4 regions of the Providencia sp. Me31A genome follow, and region 3 is predicted to be linked to each of the others. Evidence: predicted binding sites of a transcription regulator. Region 3 holds the regulator's gene; each other region holds the start of a gene.
What was found. Region 3 encodes Fur, which represses iron uptake genes when iron is present. Its sites were predicted from a motif close to ATAATAATGAGAACNACTATCAA; they were not measured.
Positions count from the first base shown of each region.

Region 1: a site for Fur is predicted at 1,266-1,288, ahead of ACLPIE_RS10865 (TonB-dependent hemoglobin/transferrin/lactoferrin family receptor). Genes of this name have one in related genera too.
Region 2: a site for Fur is predicted at 2,642-2,664, ahead of feoA (ferrous iron transporter A). Genes of this name have one in related genera too.
Region 4: a site for Fur is predicted at 1,584-1,606, ahead of ygiD (4,5-DOPA-extradiol-dioxygenase). Genes of this name have one in related genera too.

Region 1 is NZ_JBKQGZ010000011.1:102,826-107,346, forward strand. Features, by position in the region: gene ACLPIE_RS10855 (RNA polymerase sigma factor) at 1-224, shown strand, start outside; gene ACLPIE_RS10860 (FecR family protein) at 224-1,168, shown strand; gene ACLPIE_RS10865 (TonB-dependent hemoglobin/transferrin/lactoferrin family receptor) at 1,303-3,963, shown strand; molybdenum cofactor riboswitch at 4,358-4,496, shown strand; gene moaA (GTP 3',8-cyclase MoaA) at 4,486-4,521, shown strand, end outside.
Region 2 is NZ_JBKQGZ010000019.1:85,277-89,797, forward strand. Features, by position in the region: gene feoB (Fe(2+) transporter permease subunit FeoB) at 1-2,281, opposite strand, end outside; gene feoA (ferrous iron transporter A) at 2,311-2,541, opposite strand; gene ACLPIE_RS16185 (Tex family protein) at 2,869-4,521, opposite strand, start outside.
Region 3 is NZ_JBKQGZ010000007.1:78,616-83,136, forward strand. Features, by position in the region: gene chiP (chitoporin ChiP) at 1-21, shown strand, start outside; gene ACLPIE_RS07305 (bactofilin family protein) at 232-762, opposite strand; gene fur (ferric iron uptake transcriptional regulator) at 1,406-1,855, opposite strand; gene fldA (flavodoxin FldA) at 2,113-2,640, opposite strand; gene ybfE (LexA regulated protein) at 2,794-3,087, opposite strand; gene ACLPIE_RS07325 (type I secretion system permease/ATPase) at 3,256-4,521, opposite strand, start outside.
Region 4 is NZ_JBKQGZ010000013.1:110,607-115,127, reverse strand. Features, by position in the region: gene ubiK (ubiquinone biosynthesis accessory factor UbiK) at 1-208, opposite strand, end outside; FMN riboswitch at 481-632, shown strand; gene ribB (3,4-dihydroxy-2-butanone-4-phosphate synthase) at 791-1,447, shown strand; gene ygiD (4,5-DOPA-extradiol-dioxygenase) at 1,676-2,479, shown strand; gene ACLPIE_RS12625 (glutathionylspermidine synthase family protein) at 3,015-4,178, opposite strand; gene ACLPIE_RS12620 (DUF1190 family protein) at 4,185-4,521, opposite strand, start outside.

The DNA of each region.
Region 1 (4,521 bases), on a different contig from region 3:
GAGATAAAAGCTTAGAATCGGTGGCAATCCGCGACCAGCAGTTAAAGCAAATTCAACAAATCATCCAAGCACTTCCCTCAAGAACTCAGGAGATATTTCGTTTACATCGTGAGGAAGGACTCACTCAAATGGAAGTTGCACAGCAATTGAATATTTCACTCAGTACGGTAGAAAAACATTTAGCTAATGCATTGGCTATGTTGATCCACAAATGGAAGGACTAATGATGAAACTGTCGGATCTTCCATCAGAAATAGAAAACATGGCCGCCATGTGGGCGATTAAAACGTCACATCGGGAGCTTGATGCGAAGGAACACGAAGAATTTCAGTGTTGGGTTAATCAATCAGATAAACATGCAGCGGCTTATTACCGTGCAAAGCAGTTGTGGGCACTAACTGCTGCCGAACCGACAAAAAAACAGCTTCAGGTTAAAAATAGTGTTGAGAAAAAACGATTCCATTCTCCTATAAGCCTATCCTTAGCGGCAAGTGTATTCATAGGGGGGATAGTGATTTCTGTTTGGCAGTATCAACAAACTGAGCAAATAGATTACCAAGCAAAAGTCGGCGAAATACAACATATTACCTTACCTGATGGGAGTAAAGTTGACCTTGATAGTGGCGCTAAATTACAGCTGGTCTTTAACCAAGAGTATCGACAAGTTAATTTATTGCAAGGGCGAGCTTATTTTACCGTCGCACCGAAAACAACGAATGAGCCACGACCATTTCAAGTCATGGCAAAAAATGGCATTACTCAAGCATTAGGCACTGAATTTGCTATTGATAATGAGAATGACATAGTGGATGTCAGCGTATATCAACATAGCGTGAAAGTATCATTGTTGTCAGGGCAAGAACTGGTGGTAGGGGCAGGGGATTTCGCTCAATATCAGACTACGATTTTACCCGTCATTCCCCTGAAAGACACTCACTCAGTCGCTTGGCGTGAAGGGCAAATTATTTTCCATCAACGTACGTTACCTGAAATCATAGCTGAAGTTAATCGTTATCGCCAAAAGCAAATCATCTTACTGTCAGACAAAAAAACTCATCGCACTAGTGGGGTTTTGCAAATCAGTACATTAGAAAGTGGTATAGCACATTTAGCGTCGACTCAGGGGCTATCAGTTTATGAGGTTCCTTTCGTCACGTTAATATTTTGATAAATAAACATTAATGTAATTTAAACAAAAAGAGATAATTTTTTTAAAAAATTATTTACGGGTTTTTCTAATCTCAACGTCTTTAACCTAAGTGATTATGATTTTTATTACCATTATCATTTTAGGGATGGGAAATGACTCAAAAAAAGCACCACTATAAAAAAGCAACACTTTGCGTTCACCTTGCATTATTCGCTCTACCAGTACTGACGCCATTTAGTTCTGCGCAGGCAAATCAGCCTGTTGCTTCAGTAAAACAGGATACTGCCTTCTCAGTTGCTGCGGGCTCTTTGGAAAATGCATTATTGCATTTTGCTCAACAAGCAAAAGTTGAAATTATTATTAATAGCCAAGAAATTAATGGATTGACCAGCCAAGGCCTAAAAGGTTATTTCACATTGCAAGATGGATTACAGCGTTTGATAGGCTCAAACCCAGTGAAATATCAGCTACAGAATAACCGCATTATTATTCAGCGAATATCTGAAAGTGATCCAGTTATCACACTTGATAATATTACGGTGACAGCCAGTCAAGTTCAGCAAGGGGATTGGGTTTATCATACACCATCCTCAATTAGCGTGATCAGCAAAAAACAAATCGAAGATAGACCGCCAAAGCACATTGCAGACTTATTAGAACTAACAACAGGGGTGTATTCCAGCGTTAGCCAGCAGGACCCTTCACTATCCGTTAATATTCGTGGTATCCAAGATTATGGTCGGGTTAATATGAACATTGACGGGATGCGGCAAAACTTCCAAAAAAGTGGTCACGGGCAACGTAATGGTTCGATGTATATCGACTCAGAACTGCTGACTGGAGTGGAAATACAAAAAGGCAACAGTAGTGGGATCGGAAGCGCTGGGACACTAGGCGGGGTTGCAACTTTTAACACAGTAAATGCCTCGAATTTTTTATCGAAAGATAAAACCTTTGGTGGAAAATTACATGCCAGCACGGGGTCAAATAACACGCACTTTATTGGTAGTAGTGTGCTAGCGTTAGGGAATGAAAAAGGGGATGTATTATTTGCGGCGAGTGAGCGTCGCCTTGGGGATTATAAGCCCGGAACGCATGGGAAAATTGGTGATATACGAGTCAATAATGGTGCAGGGCACTACAATGAACTGGTACGTGATTTAAAACACACCCGTATCAACGATAGCAATTACCAAATGACCTCTTATCTAGCAAAGGCTGGTTGGAATATCAGTGACTCACAACGATTACAATTTAACTACTTAGAAACTAAAGTTGCGACACCAAATGCAGGAACATTAACCAATTTAAGTGGCACATGGCCTTACAAATTGGGGTGGAAAAGTAGTGGCTTTAGTGATGTGAAAACGCAAAATTATTCTATTGACTATACCCGATTTAGTGATAGCCCGTGGAGTACTGAGTTTAAAGGAAAAGTGTATTTTGTTGATACTAAAGATGATACACAAACTTATTCCACTAGCCAGATATATAACAATGGCTACCAAATGGATACACGCGTAAAAACCCAAGGTTTACAACTCGAGAATCATTCAGAAATTGAATTCAACCATCGTAATGTATTAAAAGCCCATTATGGTTTTGAGACATTCCAAGATAAAGCAAGTAGCAGTTCAACCCGAGAAGCTGCAAGTGGTGTCACTCCTGATGGTAAACGGACACTGAGCTCATTATTCACCAATTTAACCTATGAATATGATGATTGGCTGACATTAGAGGGAGGAATGCGTTATGACTATTACAACCTCAAAGGCCAAACGAGCATGAAGTATGCTAATTTTCCGTTTACTAAGGACAACCCATGTACCGCGAAGCGACTGCGTGAATGTCAGGCTGTGATCACGACTGAATACTGGAATGTAGATAGCTCGGAGGGGGCATTCTCGCCTAACGCGCGTTTGGCTATTCGTCCCGGTGTTGAGTGGATGGAGTTCTTTACGAGTTACGGTCGTTCTTGGCGACCACCCGCTATCACTGAAACATTAACAACAGGTAGCGCCCACAGTTCCTCCACACAATTTCCTAACCCGTATTTAAAGCCTGAGCGCTCAAATGCGTGGGAAGTGGGTATGAATATTAATTATCCACAATTAATATTAGAAGAAGACCGATTTGTCGCGAAAGTGGCCTATTTTGACACAAAAGTGGATAACTATATCAATCTTGCGATTGATAGAACTAAACCTGGAATGGTCAGTCCCAGTATTGGTAATGCGGCGTATAGCAATAATTTAGTCGCAACGCGGTTTAGAGGTTTTGAATACCAGCTCAATTATGATGCAGGTTTTGTCTATGCAGACTTAACTTTCACTCACATGATAGGGAAAAACAAATTCTGTTCTAACCGAGCTTGGCTTGGCGGAGTCTTGAAATATGGCGAAGGAGTTGGTCCAGGTAATTGGTATATGGAGCCCAACGAAGAGTCAAATAACTATGTGAATTGTGACAGTGGCGCCATTTTTAGTAGTGCAGCGAACTTACCGGGTGATCGAGGTTCATTCACATTGGGCGGTCGTGCTTTTGACCGAAAATTAGATGGTGGCGTTGTGGTACGTTTCACTCCAGGGTTCCAAGATTATTCAGCACCGAGCAACAACCCTTATTTAGCTGATTGGCCTAAGTATACGTTAATTGATTTATATGCAAGTTATTCATTAACTGACAATTTAATTATTCGTGGCAATGTGGAAAACCTAACTAACCGTGCTTATGTGGTGAGCTATGGAGAAAGTCTTTCCAACACGTTAGGTCGAGGGCGAACAGTGTCTGGAGGGGTAGAGTACCGTTTTTAAAGGCCCCCCATTATGCATCATACATTATGCAGTGGTGTTGTTTTTAATGAAATATAATGATATTTGAGATAAGCGTTTAGTATTAATATTTATAACGTAAACAATTAGATGGGGAGCTTGCTCCCCATTTTAGATCTACATCAATAAATGTTTAATTAAATAATAAGAGATGTTAATCATTTAGTGTGAAATTGTATCCATTCTAACGACGATAAATAGAAAATTGTCAGTAATAATAATGGTTTCGGAGTAAATGGTCTATATTTATGTAAGTCGCTGTATAATATGGCATATATCGAATTGCGATTCGCTTTTTCCATTCCTATCAGCTAGAATCCTTACATAAATTAAGTGAACAGAGTGGCTTGTTTTGGTTATTAAATTAGCGGCTCTGTGACAAATAAAACTCCTAGCCTTTGCGTCTAAGTTTATAACTTAAATATGATGCACTGGCCGTGGCCTTGAGTCACCAGGGTGCAAGATAGAAATGTCTGCATCTCCCGTATTTGGAAAGGTGTGATTATGCAGCAACTTGTCGATCAATTTGACCGAAAATTT
Region 2 (4,521 bases), on a different contig from region 3:
CCGCAGTTTTACTTTTAATATTCAATGTGACACGGCTACGGACACGGCGTAAAAACATAAACAGCGCAAGGTTGAAAACAATCACAGCAACAATTGTAATCAAGCTACGTTGTGGGTGCTCACTGAATGTTGCTGTTTGATAGAATAAAGCCGCAAGGCTATATGCCACATTCAGCCCCCAAAGGATGGAGAAACTCATCCAGCTTTTATTGGTTTCACGAGCGATGGCTCCCATGACGGAAACGCAAGGCACATAGAGCAGGACGAAAATCAGGTAGCTATAAGCGGCAATACCGGAACCAAATTTCGCTGCCATGGTGCCCATAGAGCCAGATTCCATTTCGCCATCGCCTTTACTCGCTTCGATTGGGTTGGATAATGCACTTAAAGTAAAGGTTTCTTTTAGACTATCCCACGTTTCGGAGACCGCATCCTCTAATTCGTCCCATAAATTAAAAGATTTAGCATCGAATGGCTCGGCGGTAATAGCCTCAGCGGTGTACAGGGTATTGAGTGTACCCACGACCACTTCTTTGGCCATCGCACCGGTGATTAAGCCTACAGTGGCTTGCCAGTTATCGGCATGTACTCCAATAGGTTGCAATGCAGGCGTAATCACTTTACTCACCGAAGCAAGAGCTGAATCATTGATATTATCAACGGGTTTGCCAGAGAACGAGAAGCTGTTTAATGCGCCGATGAAGATACTAGCGACCACGATAACTTTACCTGCCCGTACCACGAAGCCTTTTAAACGTTGCCAAGTTTGGATCAACAACGTTTTGATGTGAGGGACGTGATAAACCGGTAATTCCATCACGAAAGGTGAGGCCTCACCCCGCATTAGAGTATGTTTTAATAATAATCCCGTCAGGATAGCGACCACAATGCCTAAGATATACAAGGAGAAAACCACGCTAGCGCCATTTTTGCCGAAAAAGGCTGCTGCGAAAACCGCGAAGATAGCGAGTCGCGCACCGCAAGACATAAAGGGAGCCATCAGGACGGTGATCAGTCGCTCACGAGGAGCATCAAGGGTACGTGCGCCCATAATTGACGGGACATTACAGCCGAAACCGACAATCAATGGGACAAAGGATTTACCCGGTAGGCCGAGAGCTTGCATTAACCTGTCCATGACAAAAGCCGCACGCGCCATATAGCCGGAGTCTTCCAACACTGATAGGAATAGATACATCATACCGATTTGTGGAACTAATGGTAAAACGGTATTAATCCCTCCGCCTACACCTTGGGCAAGGAAGATAGTTAGCCAATCTGGGAAATTAAAATAGGCACCAACCCATTGGATTCCATGAATAAATATAGCTTCAGATGCACCTTCAAAGAAAGGTTGTAATGCCCCACCAATGTTAATGGCTAAGACAAACATCAGGTACATGACAAATAAGAAAATGGGAACACCGAGCCAGCGGCTGAGGATAAATTTATCCAGTGATTGTGTCAGCCTGTTCGGCTCTGCGGCACTATTATTAATAGCGGTATTACAAATTGTTGCAATAGATTGGTAACGCGCATCCGCAATAAGTAGCTCAGGTTCTTCGTTCAGACTTTCTTTGAGTTGTTGGCGTGTTGAACGTAGTTGGCCTTCTGTGATCTCCGCCCGTTGACGGCTATAGATATCACCTTCAAGGATTTGTAATGCTAACCAGCGACGCTGTTGATGGCTAAATTGTTGTGATGATATTTTCTCAGATAATGAATCAACAGCTTGTAATAACTGAATTGGGTACTCGACAAGAGCTTTTTGGCTATTTTGTGGGTGAGTATCAATGGCTTTTTTTAATTCATTGATACCAGTTGCGCGTGTTGACACTAATGGAATAACTGGGCAGCCCAGTTGTTTCTCTAATTGGGTAATATCGATATCTATATGTTGGCTTTGCGCGATATCCAACATATTCAGCGCCACAATACATGGGACGCCTAACTCCACTAATTGTAAAGTGAGATAGAGATTACGTTCTAAGTTTGAAGCATCCACCACATTGATTAACATGTCAGCTTCGCCACTTAGAATGAAGTAACAAGCGATTTGCTCATCAAGGGAGGTTTGTTCAGAAATCGTGGTTAAGGAATACGTTCCCGGTAGGTCTACAAGCTCAATTTTATGGTCGTCTGTATGGAAGCGGCCAACTTTGCGTTCAACCGTGACACCTGCCCAGTTACCAACTCGTTGTCTCGATCCCGTCAATTGGTTGAATAGGGTCGTTTTGCCTGCATTGGGATTACCAATTAAGCCGATGGTCAATCGTTTCATAGTGTTTGCCAATAATATAAAAAGAATACTTAAGCGGTAGGCGCTTCATCAAGATTAAGCAGGGCGAGATCCTTTTTGCGTAGTACTAAGCTCACGCGATGCGTTTCTATCTGCACAGGGTCACCAAAAGGCGCTAATCGCACCACTTTGAATATAGAACCCGGTAGCAAACCGAGGGAAAGAAGTTTTTGTCGGTAAGCAGGGCTTATCTCTGGTGAGAAACCAATGATTTTATAACTGCATTGAGGAAGTATAGCCATAGTGTCTTCCTATTAATTCCATTTATAATGATATTGGTAAATATTGTTAGAAAAGTTTGTATTAACAAGTAAATACAGAGACAAACAAAAACAAACCTAATTAACAATGAGAATCATAATCATCTACTTTCGTTATATTTAGCCTCTTTTTTCGTCAGTTTGACTTGATGTGGATCAATCAAGCAGTGAGTTGCTGGTGTTTTCTTAAATAGGGATGGACAGGGAAATGGAGTAAAGGCTGGGATAAATTTACCTAAGTTATGAAAGTGATTAAGACATTTTTTTGAAAAATAGGCATCTCAGCGAGTGGAGATGCCTATTAAAAAATTAACGTTTCTTACCGAATGCAGCAGCGAGTGCATCACTCATGGCACTGTTACCCGCAGACGTTGAGCTCTGATGTGAGTTACCTCGTGATTGTGGTGCTTTGCGCGCATTCTTGTCTTGTGTTGGTGCAGCGCGACGTGGTGCGCTATTGGAATCCCCAGCTTGCTCGTCTAAACGCATTGTTAACGCAATACGCTTACGGGCAATATCAACATCCAACACTTTAACTTTTACAATATCACCCGCTTTCACCACTTTGTGTGGGTCTTCAACATAACTATTTGAAAGTGAAGATATATGGACGAGTCCATCTTGATGAACACCAATATCGACAAAGGCTCCAAAGTTGGTCACATTGGTGACGGCACCTTCTAAAATCATGCCAGAGGTTAGGTCATTCATGGTCTCAACCCCTTCAGCGAAAGTGGCTGTTTTAAACTCAGGGCGTGGGTCACGGCCCGGTTTTTCCAATTCTTTAATAATGTCTGTCACAGTAGGTACACCGAACTGCTCGGTTGTGAAATCACGCGGGCTCAGAGCGTTAAGGACCTGTGAATTTCCCATGATTTCTTTCAAGGGTTGGCGGACAGATTCAAGAATTTTTTCAACAATCGGGTATGCCTCAGGGTGAACGGTAGACGCATCTAATGGATTTTCACCGTTCGTGATGCGTAAGAAGCCCGCACACTGCTCAAAGGCCTTAGGCCCAAGGCGCGCCACTTTGAGTAACTGCTTTCTATCGTTAAATTGGCCGTTTTCATCACGCCAATCTACAACGTTTTGAGCGATCATTTTGCTTAAACCCGCGACGCGAGTTAGAAGTGCAACAGAGGCGGTATTTAAATCGACACCCACGGAGTTAACGCAGTCTTCAACTACCGCATCGAGTTTGCGAGCAAGTAGGGTTTGGCTGACATCGTGTTGATATTGGCCTACACCAATAGATTTAGGATCAATCTTCACCAGCTCTGCAAGGGGGTCTTGTAAGCGACGAGCAATTGACACCGCACCACGTAAAGAAACATCTAGATTTGGGAATTCGAGGGCAGCTAATTCAGAGGCTGAGTAAACCGAAGCACCAGCTTCACTGACAATTACTTTTTGTGCCGTCACTTCCGGGTATTGTTTTTGTACTTCAGCAAAGAAACGTTCAGTTTCACGCGAGGCGGTACCGTTACCAATCGCGACTAACTCAACATGATATTTTTGGCAGAGCGCCGCAATGATTGTCGCTGCTTTTGCCGCTTGTCCAGTGTGCGGGTAAATGGTATCGGTAGCGATAAGCTTACCCGTAGAATCAACAACGGCAACTTTTACCCCTGTGCGTAAACCGGGATCGAGGCCCATAGTGGCTCGCATACCTGCAGGAGCTGCCATCAGTAAGTCATTGAGATTACGAGCAAATACATTAATCGCTTCTTCTTCAGCTTTTTCGCGTAACGCACTCATCACTTCAGTTTCTAAATGCAGTAATACTTTAACGCGCCATGTCCAGCTAATCACGGCTTTGCGCCATTGATCTGCGGGGGCGTTATTCAAATGCACATCTAAATGGCGCGTAATAATTTCTTCGCAGTAACTTTCTTTCGGTGGCTCATCAAATTGAGGGTCACAGTTTAATGACAGCTGCAAAATACCCTCATTGCGACCACG
Region 3 (4,521 bases):
ATGCCGTTCACCATTTTTTAGTGGCAATATCTACTGAGTAAGATGACTACTATAAAATATGTATTGTGGTTGCCATTAAATTATATTGTTAAATCGCATAACATATATGAACGATATTAAATGGAATAATAAGACAAGAAAATATACGTATATTAAAGAATAGTTTTAAACTAGAAAGTAAGGTGGATTCATTTCACCTTACTTTCTAAATAAGTAAGCTAATGCTTAAATTTAAGCGATACCTTTATCTTCATTAACGGTAGGAATGTCATGCTTTATTTTATCTTTCAATAAAGTCACTTTATCAGCATGTGAGGCAGTGTTTTTTACTTTTGCTTGGCCTGACAAAATACCACCTTTTTTAATTGATAAATTACTGTAATGGATAGTACCGTGGATTTCACCATTATTTTCAATATTGATGGAGTCCGATAAGCACTCACCTTCAACTCGACCATTAACAACCAGATCGTTACAGGTAATATTTCCGATAACTTGTCCATTGAGCATTACTTTAACGCTATTATTTTTACCTGTAATGTTGCCAATGACTTTACCATAAATATGTACTTGCTCATTAGAAGTAATGTTTCCTTCAAAAATAACATCTCTTGAGATCACCGTATTGGTCTTTTCTTCACTGACAGTGGCGGTGGTAACTTGTTCTTCTATCTTAGCTGTTTTCGCAATAATTTCAGGCTCACTAGCTGTTGGTTGTATGTTTATCTCTGGAGCTGGCTTGTTTTGTCTTTTGGTGAACATGTTACCTACCTTTTTTTGATTGAAGTATAAGATCAAGAACAAAATTGATAATATAAATGAAAACAAGGTGATGGTTGCGTAATTGAAAAACCATCCTATTAAAGTAAGAAACCAGAAGAAAAAACTAATGTTAATAAAAAGGTATATTTTTTTCATCAGTTAATCTCTTACAAATTACAAAAAAATCAGTTTAATCTAAATAATTATGCACGCTCTAAAGTTGTAAATTTACGTTTTATTACATTTTACCAAGTATGATTAATTTGGGTTAATACACTTATGGTGAGTTAATGAGATAAATTTATATATATTCATATGTTATAAATTGAGGAAGTCATCATCGGTGCTGTTTATATATCACCATGATATTCAAATAATACTCTAGAATAGAGTGGCAATAAATTTATCAGTAAAATAATATAAAGGATCTAAATTGAATTGCAACTTATTATATAGAACTTCAATGTTATTGCTATTAAGACAATAAATTAACAATAAAAATGAAACAGTTAAGCATACCTCTAGGAATATCACTATAAAAAAGAAATAACATTAAGCATTGCAAAAAGAAAACCCCAGATAGCAATTCTATCTGGGGTTTTTAGTTTGTATTCATCCCTTTTGACTAAGGGATGACAGTGTTTTACTCTTTTGCTTCGTGTGCGTCCGCACTTTCGCGGCAATCACCATCTGCGCAATGACCATATAAATATAAACTATGATTAGATAATTTAATACCATGACGAGCGGCGATACTTTTCTGGCGAGTTTCAATAGATTCGTCAGTGAACTCAATCACTTTCCCACAATCTAAGCAGATTAAGTGGTCATGATGATGTTGTTGAGTTAATTCGAATACAGATTTCCCACCCTCGAAGTTATGACGGGTTACGATACCTGCATCATCAAACTGGTTCAATACGCGGTATACGGTAGCTAACCCGATCTCTTCGCCCATATCGATCAGCTTTTTATAGAGATCTTCCGCACTGACGTGGTGGCACTCAGGCTCTTGAAGTACTTCCAAAATCTTTAATCTTGGAAGAGTGACTTTGAGTCCAGCATTTTTCAATGCCTTATTGTTGTCTGTCATGCGGGTTTGTCCTGTATCTTGAATCAAAATTTAACAATAATGAGACATTTTTAACATAAATCCAGTTGTCTTCTAAACTGATTTACAATTATAGGCATGGAAAATAAAAATAGAAACCATGTATTGTCTCATTATTTTGATAATCTTTCGTAAGTCTACCCTATTAGGATATTTTATCGATTATTTTAGACTGGATCACGTATGCTAATGGTGCATTTTGAGCTACATGTGACCCATTATCTATAAGATAAATTTGCTTAGCCAATAATTTCAGCTAAAGACATTTCTTCAGAGATTTGTTTTACCCATGCATCGACACGTTCTTCAGTCAACTCAGGTTGGCGGTCTTCATCAATAGCTAAGCCAATAAAATGGTTATCATCAGCCATGCCTTTCGAAACCTCAAAATGGTAACCTTCCGTTGGCCAGTGACCTACAATTACAGCACCACGTGGTTCGATAATATCGCGGATAGTTCCCATCGCATCACAGAAATACTCTGCGTAATCCTCTTGGTCGCCACAACCAAATAAAGCGACAAGTTTACCTTCAAAATCAATTTCTTCGAGAGTTGGAAAAAAGTCATCCCAATCACATTGAGCTTCACCGTAGTACCAAGTTGGAATACCCAGAAGTAGAATATCAAAAGCGTCGATATCTTCTTTACTGCACTTCGCAATATCATGAACTTCTGCTACATCTTTGCCTAATCTTTCTTGGATCATCTTGGCAATATTTTCTGTGTTACCAGTGTCACTTCCGAAGAAAATACCTATGACTGCCATAAAGTGATTAACCTCTTGTTTTTCTAAGGGATATAGAAGTAAATATGGGCTTCTAACGTTCACTTAGATCGAAAATAAATAGAATTTTACGCCTTATTTTGGCGAAAAAATGTTTCTAAGTCTGTCAAATTTGTGTGATTTATCAAGATGACACTATTTGCGTATTGTTTCATTAACCTGTTCAAGTTGTGACAATAAAATATCTTCGATTAATTCACTACGGCTTATATTTTTTTCTTCAGCTAACTGATTCAATACAGCGACAGCTTCTTCATTCAGTTTTAACTCAACTCTACGCAATCCTTTTACTTTGTCGCGTTTCAATTGATTGCGCTTGTTTATCCTTAATTGTTCATCTCGTGATAGAGGACTTGTTTTAGGTCGCCCAGGCCTTCGTTCCTCAGCGAACAAATCCAGAGTGGTACGATCAGTTTGTTCTTTTGCCATGTTTATAACTGCTAAAGGGGTGTGCCAGTAATTCAGCGCGCCATGATACCCTAGCTAATTCGCTAGTGCTATAGTTGCATCATAGGGCAATATGCTTAATAGGCTAAAAATAAAGCAGTTTTAATAAAAAAGCACCACTTGCCATATGAGTGATGCTTTTTTCAGCTCTTACTGGGTTTGTTGTCGCCACAAACTGGCGTATAGCCCTTTGGATTTTAGGAGATTGTCATGAGTGTCTATTTCGATGATTTGCCCATTGTTTAGCACACATATTTTATCCGCATGCATAATCGTGTTTAAGCGATGTGCAATGCTTATCACAGTTCTTCCCTGTGCGATCAATGGCATGTTTGCCATAATGGCGGCCTCTGATTCGTAATCCAGTGCAGAAGTGGCTTCATCAAGGATTAAAATGTCGGGCTCTGTCAATAAAGCGCGGGCCAGTGCAACTCTTTGTCGCTGACCACCGGAGAGATTTCCCCCTTTTTCTGATAAGAGATAATTAAAATTGTCAGGTAAATCCATGATGAAATCATAAGCACCGGCTAATTTTGCTGCATGAATAACCTGTTCATCGGAAGCTTGCGGCATACTTAAGCGGATATTATCAGCAATACTCCCAACGAAGAGAGTACTTTCTTGTAGGACAACACTCATTCTCCGTCTCAGTGATATCGTATCTGCTACAGATAAATCCGTACCATCAACAATGACTTGCCCGTGTTGCGGTATATAAAGCCGCTGTAATAGTTTGGTTAAGGTACTTTTTCCTGAACCAGATGGGCCTGTAATACCAATAAATTCCCCTGCATTAACGCTCAGGGAGAGATTATTGAGAACCTCTGGTGTATCGGGATGATAGCGAAATCGGATATTTTGAAATTCAATTTTTCCTTGAATATTGGTGGTGCTTGCAAGACCTTTTCTCTCATTTTCGATAGGGTTGTCTAAGATATCCCCAACGCGGCGTAGTGAGATTATTGTATGTTGAAAGTCTTGCCAAACTTGGGCAAACCTTAAAACAGGTTGAGTAACATGTGAACTTAGCATATTAAATGCGACTAACTCTCCCGCCGTCATTCCTCCATTTAACACCTCTTTCACACCGACCCATAAGAGGATTGCTGTAGTGACTTTACTGACAAGAGTTATCAACTGAGTTGCAACCTCACTACGCATCGAAACTTTAAAATTTTGCGTCAACTGTTTACTGAATATTTTCTTCCAGCGTTGATTAAAGTATTTTTCTGTCGCGGTTGTTTTTATCGTTTCTATTCCAGTGATGGTTTCCGTGAGAAAAGTCAGGCCGTTTTCATCCGCTTGATAAGATTTTTCAGTTTGTTGGCGAATGATTGGGCCTAGTACCATCCATAGGACAAAAAATACCCCCATTGACCCTAATAAAATCCATGCCATTACGCTGCTATAGGAAAA
Region 4 (4,521 bases), on a different contig from region 3:
CCATTTTTGCCAACTTTTCACGGGTACGCAGTAAAACTTGAGTTTGAATATCAAACTCTTCTCGGCTGACTAAATCCAGTTTACCCAGTTGTGATTGCAAAAGAGAGCGTAATTTTTTATCAAAATCTTCGCCTATATCACGTACGCCTTGAGGTAAAGCACCTTGGATTTGACGAGCCACTTGTTCAAGTTTTTTCGGATCGAGCATTCGCGGGTCCTTAAATTAATCGAAATATCGTTGTGCGTAGTGTAATACCTCTTGTGACTGTAATAAACCCCTTTTCTCGTCATACTTAGCGCTAAGCTCGCTTCATTTTATCACCTAGCTATAATTTGAATTATTTAGATAAATTAGCAGGCTAAAGGAACAAGCGTGAATAACATTAAGTTTTTACTCATGTTTTTGACCGAAAGTGTGAGTCGTTCGCCAATTTTGATTATCGCCGTTGCGTACATCAACTATTGGCGTTATATTAAAAGCGTTTATCTCAGGGCGGGGTGAAAGTCCCCACCGGCGGTAACATGCAACGCGCATGAAGCCCGCGAGCGCTTTATCATTCTTATGATAAAGGTCAGCAGATCCAGTGTGAATCTGGGGCCGACGGTTATAGTCCGGATGGGAGAGAATTAACTGTATCTGCATATTTGTGCTGTATTGCATAATCATGTTCTGCATACCTGAATAGCTAGATAGCTTTTTAAGGCTGTTTATTTATTCATCATTTCTCGTACTCCTAAGACTGCCTTGATTCTGGTAACTAGTTAATAACTATTTAAGAGGTTTTTTACCATGGATCATACGCTACTTTCTGAATTCGGAAATCCGATTGAACGTGTTGAAAATGCTATCGAGGCTCTGCGCCAAGGTAAGGGGGTTCTTGTTCTCGATGATGAAGATCGTGAGAACGAAGGCGACTTAGTTTTTGCCGCAGAAACCATGACTGCGGAACAAATGGCATTTACTATTCGTTATAGCAGTGGAATTGTCTGTCTTTGTATCACTGAAGAGCGTCGTAAGTTGCTCGAATTACCGATGATGGTGGAAAACAACACCAGCCAAAACCAAACAGGTTTTACGGTGACTATTGAAGCGGCGAAAGGGGTTACAACAGGGGTTTCTGCCGCAGATCGTATCACGACTATTCGTGCTGCAATCGCGGACAACGCCGTTCCTGCCGACCTTAATCACCCAGGTCACGTTTTTCCATTACGTGGGCGTGAAGGTGGGGTATTGGCGCGTCGTGGTCATACTGAAGCATCCATTGACTTGGCAACATTAGCCGGCTTCAAACCCGCCGGTGTTTTGTGTGAGCTAACTAATGATGATGGTTCAATGGCTCGTACTCCCGAGGTGGCAGCCTTTGGTAAACAGCATGGTCTAACGGTTGTGACGATTGAAGATTTAGTTCAGTATCGTCTTCAAACAGAAGAAAAGAAAGCAAGTTAATTCTTTTCTTTGAAAGACTTAAAGAAATTCGATTAAATAAAGCTTATCTAATTATTTAAGTAAAAATAGCACGTTAAGCATATAGAGCATTATTAAGGCCATCGAGTTGCACACCTCGGTGGCTTTTTCAGTTTTTTTGATGATCATACTCATAATTAGCTCACTGTGTTTTTCGCTAAAAAGCGTATGCTGAAGTGAGAAACTAATTGAGTTGGAGTTGAAATTATCATGTCGGTAAATACTTCAGTCGTACAAACTAAGATCCCTGCTATTTTTATTGGTCACGGTAGCCCAATGAACGCTATTGATGATAATCCTTATACTCAAGCATGGGAAAAATTAGGCGATACTTTACCTAGGCCAAAAGCGATATTGGTGATTTCAGCTCACTGGTATACGCGAGGAACAGCAGTTACTTCGATGCTAAAGCCGAAAACTATTCATGATTTTAGCGGTTTTCCCGAAGCATTATATCAGATTGAATATCCCGCGCCGGGCTCCCCTGAATTAGCCCAGCAAATCGCTGATTTATTAGCACCTGAGCAGGTCTTTCTTGATACCCAAGAATGGGGATTAGACCACGGCACGTGGGAAATATTAGTGCGTATGTACCCAGATGCAGATATTCCAGTGATCCAACTGAGTATTGATGGAACCAAGCCGACTGCTTGGCACCATGAACTAGGCAAAAAATTGTCTATTTTAAGGGAGCAAGGAATATTGATTATGGGAAGCGGTAATATCGTACACAATTTGCGCGCGATGAATTGGCAAAATTCACAGGCTGAGCCTTATCCGTGGGCCGCTTCTTTTGAGCAATTTGTCTATGACAACTTACAAAGTCATCAGATCCCCCATCCCTTGACTAAAGGGCTAGAACGGGAAGATGGCAAGTTATCCAACCCTTCACCAGAGCATTATTTACCGATTTTACCAATAATCGGCACATGGGATGGTAAAGAGCAGATCAGTACGCCTATCGAAGGGGTTGTTTCTGGGTCATTGAGTATGATGTCTGTCATCGTCGGTTAATTTTCCTCGTCATATTTCAGGCTGTAACGTTGTTGGCTGCACTCTGCAACCTTAGTCACATACTGATGTATGCTCCTAAGAATTGCCTCGTTTGCCGCCTAGTTACAACCTGAACTATTTAGAGGAACGCCTTGGTTATATTTCAGGCTGTAACGTTGTTGGCTGCACTCTGCAATCTTAGTCACATACTGATGTATGCTCCTAAGAATTGCCTCGTTTGCCGCCTAGTTACAACCTGAACTATTTAGAGGAACGCCTTGGTTATATTTCAGGCTGTAACGTTGTTGGCTGCACTCTGCAATCTTAGTCACATACTGATGTATGCTCCTAAGAATTGCCTCGTTTGCCGCCTAGTTACAATCTGAACTATTTAGAGGAACGCCTTGGTTATATTTCAGGCTGTAACCTATTTAGAGGAGCATCTTTAGTCATATTTCGAGCAAATAGCACGGGTATTTCAGGTTGTTATGTTTTTAAGACATAAAAAAGCCCAAACAAAATTAATTGGTTGGGCTTTTGCGATTAACTGACTCGATTAGTCGATGATCGTATGTGGGTAGAAGCGTGAGAGATCTTGGGTGATCAGTTCTTTATCTTCACGAATACAAATACCGGCAGGCTTATCATTTACCAACCAACTTCCTACCAAGGTATAGCTACCTTCAAATTTTGGCAGTGGGTGGAACTGCTGAATAATCATACCCTCTTCACCGTATGGACCATCCGCTGACGCAATTTCTTGGCCGTTTTCGATAATGCGGATGTTTGCACCTTCGCGAGAAAATAACGGCTTAATAACGTATTTATCGAGCTCGGGCTTGCTATTTCCATCAGCAAAATAGGCTGGCAACAGGTTAGGGTGATCTGGGAACATTTCCCATAACATCGGCAGCAGTGCTTTATTGGAAATAATGCTCTTCCATGCAGGTTCTAGCCAGCGAACACCGGCATCTTGCAATTTAGTCGAGAAAATTTCCCTAAGCATGAACTCCCACGGATATAGTTTGAACAGATTGCTGATAATCTGATCTTGTGTATCCGTAAACTCACCTTTTTCACCTAAACCAATTTCATCGATGTATAAGAACTCAGTAGCAACACCCGCTTCGTTTGCACAGTCTTGTAAATACTGAACAGTGCCTCTGTCTTCGTCAGTATCGCGACAGCAAGACATATGTAATAAGCGAAAGCCGTATTGATCTTTTAACTGAGTAAAACGTTCGATCAACTGCTCTTGGATGCTATTAAACTGATCTGCATTTTCAGGCAGTTTACCTGCTTCAATTTGATCTTCTAACCAGATCCATTGGAAAAAAGCAGATTCATATAATGAGGTCGGCGTGTCGGCGTTATTTTCTAGCAATTTTGGTGGATTAACCCCATCATAAGCAAGGTCGAGCCTTGAATACAATGACGGTTGTTCACTTTTCCAAGAGCTACGGACAAACTCCCAGCAGTGCTTAGGAATTTGAAAACGCGCGAGTAATTCATCACTTTCAACAACGCGTTCAACTACTTTTAGGCACATTTGATGTAACTGTTCAGTTGCATCTTCGATTTCTTCGATTTGTGCCATCGTAAATTGGTAATAAGCATCTTCTGACCAGTATGGTTCGCCATACATGGTATGAAATTCAAAACCAAACTCAGAGGCTTTTTCGCGCCAGTTTGGGCGCTCAACTATAGGAACTCGTTTCATTACTTATCAACCACCCATTGAACGGGAAGAAGAGGTTGATTTAGCGGATGAAGATGAACGTTGCGCCATAGCTTGTTTGTTTACAGTGTCACCAAAGCCGCCGCGTGTTACGGTTGATGTTGTTGGTGGCTTTGGTGCCATAGCAGTTTTCGGCACGCTCATTGAACGACCGCCTGCAACCGCTGGGCCATAGCTTTTACCTGAAGCATCAACGAATTTGCCATTGGCTGGGCTCGCTGGATTTTTTGAGCTAAATAGTGGCTGAGATGCTGCGCTACCCCCCATCATACGGCCCATCATATAACCCATCATTAATGGCATCCACATACTGCCACCGCTGCTT